2 regions of the Priestia sp. TRM10 genome follow, and region 1 is predicted to be linked to the other one. Evidence: riboswitches for the same ligand, from Rfam matches in the RefSeq annotation. Region 1 holds a riboswitch; the other holds the start of a gene.
The links. A riboswitch is a leader RNA that binds a small molecule or an ion and turns the genes downstream of it on or off. The one in region 1 is predicted to bind lysine.

Region 1 (4,438 bases):
CTATGTAATAGGAAAGGCATGACGAAACAAATAAATGGCACTCCCATTTTAATGATGTTATACTGTGAATATCTTAAAAGAAGTTACTTAGGTATAGGAGGAATTTTTAATGGCAATTACACATGCAACAGATCAAAACTTTACTGCTGAAACAAATGAAGGGGTAGTACTTGTTGACTTTTGGGCACCATGGTGCGGACCTTGTAAAATGATTGCTCCAGTTCTTGAAGAACTTGATTCAGATATGGGCGACAAAGTAAAAATCGTAAAGCTTGACGTAGATGAAAACCAAGAAACAGCAGGGAAATTTGGTGTAATGAGTATCCCAACTTTACTTGTTATGAAAGATGGAGAACAAGTTGACAAAATCGTTGGCTTCCAACCAAAAGAAGCACTTGCTGAAGCATTAAACAAACATCTATAAGCTTTAAAAAGGGCGCCTGCTTTTTGCAGGTGCTTTTCTTATGACAAAAAGAAAAAGGGGGGACGTTATGAATGCAATCATAAAAGAAAAGCTAGCGATTCTTCCAGATCAGCCTGGCTGTTACTTGATGAAAGATAAGGACGGTACTGTTATTTATGTCGGAAAAGCAAAAGTATTAAAAAATAGAGTACGCTCATACTTTACCGGAAGTCATGATGGGAAAACGCTTCGTCTTGTGAACGCTATTGTTGATTTTGAATATATCGTCACGTCTTCCAACATTGAAGCGCTTATTTTAGAAATGAACTTAATTAAGAAGTACGATCCAAAATATAATGTTATGCTAAAAGATGATAAAGGCTATCCATTTATTAAAATTAGCAATGAGCGCCATCCACGTTTATTTATTACAAGAAAAGTAAAAAAAGATGGAGGCAAATATTTTGGACCTTATCCAAACGTTCAAGCAGCAAATGAGACAAAGAGGCTGTTAGATCGCTTATATCCACTCCGGAAATGTTCTACTATTCCAGACCGAGTTTGTCTTTATCATCATATTGGCCAATGTTTGGCTCCCTGTGTTTATGAAGTGACAAAGGAGCAAAATAAGGAGCTTGTAGACGAGATTGCAAAGTTTTTGAACGGCGGATTTAAGCATGTTAAAGAAGAACTGACTGAAAAGATGATGAACGCATCAGAAAATCTAGAGTTTGAACGTGCACAGGAATATCGAGATCAAATTTCCCATATTGAAGCAACAATGGAAAAGCAAAAAATGATGTTTAACGACTTTGTTAATCGAGATGTTTTCGGCTATTCCTATGATAAGGGATGGATGTGTGTCCAAGTTTTCTTTATTCGCCAAGGAAAACTAATTGAACGTGATGTTTCCATGTTTCCTTTTTACGGTGAACCTGAAGAAGATTTTCTCACTTTTTTAGGACAGTTTTATCAGCAGTCTAACCATGTAAAACCAAAGGAAGTGCTTCTTCCTGAGCATGTTGATTGTGAAATAGTGGAGCGTCTTTTAGAAATCAAAGCACACTGTCCTCAAAAAGGAAAAAAGAAAGATTTACTGAACCTAGCCAATAAGAACGCTAAGATTGCTTTGAAAGAAAAATTTTGGCTTATTGAACGTGATGAAGAACGGACAATTAAAGCAATTGAAAATCTTGGTGAGAAACTAAATATTGCTACGCCAAATAGAATCGAAGCATTTGATAACTCAAACATTCAAGGAACAGATCCTGTATCAGCAATGGTCGTATTTGTTGATGGAAAACCATATAAGAAAGAATATCGAAAATATAAAATTCGAACTGTTGAAGGTCCAAATGATTATGATTCCATGCGTGAAGTTGTGCGACGAAGATATAGTCGTGTATTAAAAGACAATCTTCCGCTTCCAGATCTAATTGTGATTGATGGAGGGAAAGGACAAATTGCGGCTGCAGAGGACGTACTTGAAAATGAACTTGGATTGTTTGTTCCTGTTGCAGGTCTTGTAAAAGATAGTAAGCACCGAACATCAAACATTATGATCGGAAATCCTTTAGAAGTAGTGCCTCTTGAAAGGAACAGCCAAGAGTTTTATTTACTGCAGCGCATTCAAGATGAAGTGCACCGCTTTGCGATTACTTTTCATCGACAAGTTCGGTCAAAATCTTCTTTTCAATCTGTTCTTGACGATATTAAAGGGGTTGGCGCAAAGCGAAAAAAAATGCTACTTACTCACTTTGGGTCTTTAAAGAAATTAAAAGAAGCAAGCATAGAAGAAATCCAAGGAGCAGGGATACCAAAAGATACAGCAACTGCGATTTATAGCGTTCTTCGCGAAGAAAACGAAAAAAGTGATTGAAAACTTTTTAAATATTTGATAAGCTAAAAAAAGATTTTAAAAACTGTATAATCACTTCAATATTACTGAGGTGAAGATAGAGGTGCGGATTTTAAGAGTATATAGCAGGAGGAAAATGAGTTCCGTTGATTGTTATAGAAAGGAAAATCTGCCGAAGTGGAAGTTAGCTCATCATAGCTTTTGCTGGTTTTGCATTGAATAAATGTAAGACTGTCAAGATCACAATCTTGGAGGGCTATCTCACACATTGCGCAAATATAGATATTTTAAAAAAGCAATGAGAGATTCTCTCATTGCTTTTTTTTATTGCGTTCGCCCTACTTACGAGTAAACCATTTGTGTGAAAAAACGAACTGAGGAGAGGTTTTAGAAAAATGGGCTTAGTTGTTCAAAAATTTGGAGGAACTTCCGTAGGATCTAGCGAGAGAATTCAAAATGTAGCAAATCGAGTTATTGAGGAGAAAGCAGCAGGTAATAATGTCGTTGTTGTTGTATCTGCGATGGGAAAAACAACGGATGAGCTTGTTTCATTATCAAAAGAGCTCAATGAAAACCCAAGTAAGCGGGAAATGGATATGCTTTTAACAACAGGAGAACAGATTACCATTTCTCTTCTTTCTATGGCTCTTCAGGCGAAAGGTTATGATGCTGTTTCTTTAACAGGTTGGCAAGCTGGAATGAAGACAGAAGAGGTACATGGAAATGCTCGAATTACCAATATTGAAACCGCTCGAATCAAACAATATCTCAAAGAAAATAAAATTGTCGTTGTTGCGGGATTCCAAGGGATTACAGAGAACAATGAGATTACAACATTAGGTAGAGGTGGCTCTGATACAACTGCGGTGGCACTTGCTGCAGCTCTTGAAGCAGAAAAATGTGATATTTACACAGATGTAACAGGAGTCTATACGACAGATCCTCGTTATGTTAAAGGTGCGAGAAAACTTAACTCGATTTCTTATGATGAAATGTTAGAGCTTGCCAATCTAGGAGCAGGGGTTCTTCATCCAAGAGCTGTTGAGTTTGCTAAAAATTATGAAGTAAAGCTTGAAGTTCGGTCAAGTTTAGAAAAAGAACGTGGAACAATTATTAAGGAGGAAGCAGAGATGGAAGATAATTTATTAGTAAGAGGAATTGCATTTGAGGACAATATTTCCCGAGTTACGGTTATTGGCATGGAGGATAACATTTATACCCTTCCTTCTATCTTCTCGCTCCTTGCTAAACATCATATTAATGTAGATATTATTGTTCAAAGCGTTACGTCTGCTAAGTCAGCAGTATCATTTTCCGTAAAAACAGAGGAACTTCAACGTACATTAAGTGTTTTAGAAGCTCAAAAAAGATATCTGCAATATGAAGAAGTTGAGCATGAAAATGGACTTTCAAAAGTCTCTATTGTTGGTTCTGGAATGGTTTCAAATCCTGGGGTGGCTGCAAAAATGTTTGAGGTGCTTCAAGATAGTAAAGTTCAAGTGAAAATGGTTAGCACGTCTGAGATTAAAGTTTCAACAGTCATTGTGCAAAAAGATATGGTAAAAGCTGTCGAAGCTCTTCATGAAACATTTGAGTTAACAAATGAACGTGTAGGTAAATAAAAAAGGAGGACTCGTTTAGCGAGTTCTCCTTTTCTATACTAAAATATCTCTTCTGTCATAAACGATGGAAAGGACGACCTTGTTACGATGTTTTTTCCATTGCTCAGCTTCTGCTGTATATCCTTTTTGAGCTTGAATTTGTTCAGCTAGAAATCCAGCCTCAAGTTGGAAAGAGCATGTTTCTTTATTATGTAAACGGCGTTCAACGCTAGGTCCGCTAAGTTCAAATTCGAGTGAGCTTCTTTGTTCTTTTTTTAGAGTAAGAGTGCCCCATCCTGCACGAATAAAAAAAGTTTGAAGATCTGCTAGGGACGGTTGTGGATAAAGACGTGCAATATTCTTACCAGCCCAATAGGAAATATTATCTGTTTCCTTTCCTAAAATATCTGGTAAAACAATATCTCGTAGCAGTTCATAACCAAATAAAGGAATGGTTTCTTCATGTGTAACAGCAGATGGCCTTTCCTCTTCTTTTTCCACTTCTTCTAAACTATCTAACTCTTGTTTTTCTCGTTGCTCCATACCGATACCTCACTTTCTTTTCCATTATAAATG
Region 2 (4,438 bases), on a different contig from region 1:
ATGAAAAAAGTAAAAAAACAAATGATAATCGCTGGAGGAAGACTACTTTGAAAATGCTTCTTGCTCTTTTGCTTATGAGTTCTTTATCTTTCTCTTTAGTCATTGTTTTAGACCTTTTTATGAACTACTCTGTAGCGAGAGCTATTTATAACGTATTTTATGGTTTTCGCGTTATGGCAGCTTTAGAGTTCTTTTTGCTTTGTTTTCTGCTTTTGTCTCTTTTTATTTATGTAGGCAAAGAAATATGGCAACAAAGAAAAAGCAAAAAAAATTAAGAGCCAGCTTTATTTTGATAACAAAGCTGGCTCTTATATTATGAAAGACGTTTTTTTCTTCTAATAAGGTTTACAATAATGGAAATAATGATAAGGATGATAGAAATAGATGCTGTGATAACGATAGCATTCATCTCTTGTCTTTGAACGATGATAGCAATGTATGCCCAAATGAAAACAAGAGAGTAGGCAATATCTCGATTTTTCAGTGTAAAGTAAATACTTAGTAATCCTCCTACTAATAGCATAATAATTGTCCATCCATATTCACCAACACCGAAAAGTTCTGTAACTCCTTTATATTTTAGGAGGGTAAAAAAATTTACAATTGTCGCAACTGAAACCCAACCAATATAAATAGAGAATGGAAGACGCATGAGCCATGAATGATGCTTTGTTGTATTCTGTGTTTTCGTGTAAATTACAATAAGCGTAACTAAAACGCCTAAAATGATAATAAGAGAAAGTGCAATATTTCCACTTCCAAAAACAGGACTCCATAATCCATTAAAAATTAAGTTAAGTGCAAACCAAAGGCCAACTCTTTCATAAATTTCTTTGTCTATCCCTTTGGCAAAAAATTGACGAATAACATAAAGAGCTAAAAGAAGAAAAATGAGGCCCCAAATTGAAAAAGCGTAGCCAGCTGGTGTTATAAAAGCATTGATGCTGTCCGAGATTTTAGACACATTGCGGCTTTCTGGAAAAAAATAATTTGTACTGATCGTAAATAAGAATGCTAAAAGATTAATAGCGCTTATAATAAAATATTTCATCGTTATTCCTCCTTCTTCACCTTGTATTCCACTTTTTATCACTTGATAAACACTATTCAGAACACTGCCTTTTCATCCATAAAAAAGCTGAGGGAAAGTTCCCCTCAGCTTTTTATACTTTATTGTTTTTTTCCTTTACGCTTTACAAGCGGATAAAATACAATTCCAATTAAAAAGAGACCAATTCCTAAAGAAAAAGTTTTCATATCTGCAGTTCCGGAAATAATAACCCATGCCGCATAAATGAATGCAAGACCCGCAATAATTCCGTCTTTTATGCGTGAAGATCTTCCACCTAGTTCTGCGTATGTTTCACCTTTAATGACAACTTTTAAGAAATAAATAGTTGAAATTAAATATGGGATAAGATAAGCAAGCGTTGATGATGTTGTTAAGAAAGAATACGCTTGACTAATCGTTCCCGAAACAGTTGAAAAAATAAAGATTTGAGACATAATATTCGTTACAAGTAAAGCATTACTTGGGCTTCCTTTTTTGTTTGTCTTTGCAAAAAAGGCTGGAAAGTTTCCTTCACGGGCTGCTCTGTATGGAACTTCTGAACTTAATAAGATCCACCCAAGCATTGATCCAAACAAGGAGACAAGTGCAAGAAGTGCCATAATGATACTGCCGCCACGACCAATTAAAACGTTTAAAACGTCTACGAAAGGCTTATCTGATGCTTGAAGTTCACTATGTGGGAGTGCCCCCATTGTGATCATTGTAATTGTCATATAAATAATAATAGCAATTGTTACACCTGCAACAGTGGCCTTTTTAATATCGCGCTGTGAAGATGCTCGACCTGATAAAATAACGGCTGACTCAATACCAACAAATGCCCATAGTGTTGAAATAGCGGCATTGTACACTTGACTCGAAAGTCCAAGCGGATTTCCTCCATCTGTGCTCTCAACAGGATAATAAAAACTTCCCATTGTGGAGAACTGAAAAGCAAATAACCCAGCAATAATGAAAAGAGCGAATCCCACGACTTTTGAAAATGTCGTAACAAAATTCAGTTTACCTGCTGCATTCATACTTGTAACTAAGATGGTATGAGTTCCCCATAAGAAGATAGAGCAAACTACAAAAGTAATAAGCTTCCCTAATTCAATCGGTTGAGACCCAACATGAAATAATACTCGACCGTCTCTCATAATTGGTAGAAAAGTAGATAAATAACCTGCAAAACTTGTAATAATCGCTACGTTGCTAATCCAGTTTGCTACCCAATATCCCCAAACGGTTGTAAAACTTGCTACATCACCTGTTTTTTTATTTTCAAATAACGCTCTCGCATAACTCTGCGGTCCCGCTTGTAGCTCTGGTTTTCGAATTGATAGCGTTCCAAAAGTTAGGGCAAGCATTAATACACCAAACCCAGTAACAGCCCATGCTGTCATAACGCCAAGTGGACTTGCCACTTGTGCAAGCGTACTTGGAAGCATGAAAATTCCTGATCCTACCATGTTTCCAACAACAAAAGCTGTTAAGAGCCAAAAGCCCCATTTTTTCGTTTGTTCCATGCTGCAAAAATCCTCCAATAAGTAATTTTTAGCAGACAAAATAAAAAAGTATGGAAATGCCCATACTTTTGCATTCACTCTGCCATATCTCTCTGATAGCCCTCCACAAAAACTTGTGGCAGTCCTGTACTTATTTAATACAGGCCCAGCTTATAAAAAAAGTGGTTTTTTATAAGCTTCGGCGCTCATTCCTTTCACATATGTTCATAAGCTCCACTTGCTTCCCATATGTTACTCCTAATACGCGCAACCTCTACCTCACCGAGAAAGAGTGAGGATTTATATTATTTTTACTACGTTATAATACCAAAGAGAGCATGCGCTGTCAAAGCCCTATTTTGTGTAAAATAAGGAAAAACAGCTCATGTTTGTTTCTTATGCTTTTAGAGAACTTTTTAATACTTTCTCAATCGCTTTTGCTACTCCATTATTATCATTCGTTTCGGTTACATAGTCACATAATGACTGCACTTCAGGATCTCCATTTCCCATTCCAAAACTTGTAGCTGCTTCATTAAACATACTAATATCGTTGCGATTGTCTCCAATAGCGACTGAATGTTTCATATCAACTTTTAAATGCTCTGCCATTTTACGAAGCGCAATTCCCTTTGTTGCCTTCAAATGGTTGACCTCCACGTTATGCAAAGCAGATGAGCTAATAGCTACGTTATCGCTTTTTCCTAATTCATCTTTTACAACTTGTAGCTTGTTTAAGTCGAAGGAGAAAAAGAGGAATTTAAAAATATTAGTATCTTCTTGGAGCGCTTTTTTCATAAGCTCTTCTTTTGGTAAAAAGGTAACGCCAGCCTGTTGTGACTGTTTGGCAGCTAAAAGATCAAGTTCAAAACGAGAAATTTTTTCATTGGAGCTTCTCACTCGGTCTGCTTCTGCTTTCATTACATCTCCTGCATTTTCATATGTATAAACACCGTCTTGCACATACATTTCAAAATAAACTTCCTCATCGTTATGGAAGCGAAGATTCATAGCATTTTGAATGTCTTGCTCCTCTAGAGATTGGCGATGAAGAACGTTTCCTTCTTCATCTCTTACGTCTGCTCCATTTGCACAAATCTTAGGAAGTTTAAGATCGAACGGTTGTAAAGGACGCATTGCATCCTCATAGCTTCTTCCCGTTGCAATGACAACCTTAACCCCAGCGCGTTGTGCATTTTTGATCGCTTCTACATTCTCAGCAGGCACCTTACCTTCACTATTTAATAATGTTCCATCCATATCAATTGCAATAATCATCAATTGTTCCCCCTTGCTGTATTTGTTTTTACTATAGCGTATGAAACGCTTTTCACTGAAAGATTTTTTATTATTTCATGTTATTTTTTAGACATAGTAAAAATATTATTCCCTATTTCATATGTTTCAATCAAAAATTAGAGTTCCATGAAATGATTGTGAATTATTGCTCTTTTTTGTTGTTCTCTTCTCCTTATCTATAATACTATAGAAAGAAGAAGATTTTTTACGATTTCTTGGTCTATTCACAAATTTTGTCGATTGTTTTTTCACATGCTGTATATTATCTTGTATGTAAGTACCTTTAGGAACTATCCTAGAAAGGGGGGAAAGAAAAAACATTGATTCGTTCATTAAAAAAAGCTCATCGCCTATCATCTGTTTCATACCTTGATTCACCAACGGCTTTTTCGTTTTATGCCTTGAATTTTACATATATCGTACACATCGGGATATTAACGTTTAAACCACTTTCTACCGAGCATTATATAAGCGCTTTCGTCAACTTTCTTATTTTGTTGATTAATGGATTTTTATTAGCTACAGATAAAAGGGTTATTAAAAGCGTACGCTATAACAAACAAGCTCGGTTTCTCTACTT

Region 2: linked by a shared signal. The riboswitch ahead of ACK3CR_RS13615 (amino acid permease) and the one ahead of ACK3CR_RS23225 (aspartate kinase) in region 1 are both predicted to bind lysine.

What each region holds. Positions count from the first base shown of each region.
Region 1 is NZ_JBJZOT010000015.1:1,249,493-1,253,930, reverse strand. Features, by position in the region: gene trxA (thioredoxin) at 110-424, shown strand; gene uvrC (excinuclease ABC subunit UvrC) at 492-2,282, shown strand; lysine riboswitch at 2,352-2,528, shown strand; gene ACK3CR_RS23225 (aspartate kinase) at 2,657-3,883, shown strand; gene ACK3CR_RS23220 (YslB family protein) at 3,917-4,405, opposite strand.
Region 2 is NZ_JBJZOT010000013.1:448,076-452,513, reverse strand. Features, by position in the region: gene ACK3CR_RS13625 (YczF family membrane protein) at 54-275, shown strand; gene ACK3CR_RS13620 (TspO/MBR family protein) at 314-1,051, opposite strand; gene ACK3CR_RS13615 (amino acid permease) at 1,171-2,580, opposite strand; lysine riboswitch at 2,669-2,844, opposite strand; gene ACK3CR_RS13610 (Cof-type HAD-IIB family hydrolase) at 2,956-3,837, opposite strand; gene ACK3CR_RS13605 (hypothetical protein) at 4,179-4,438, shown strand, end outside.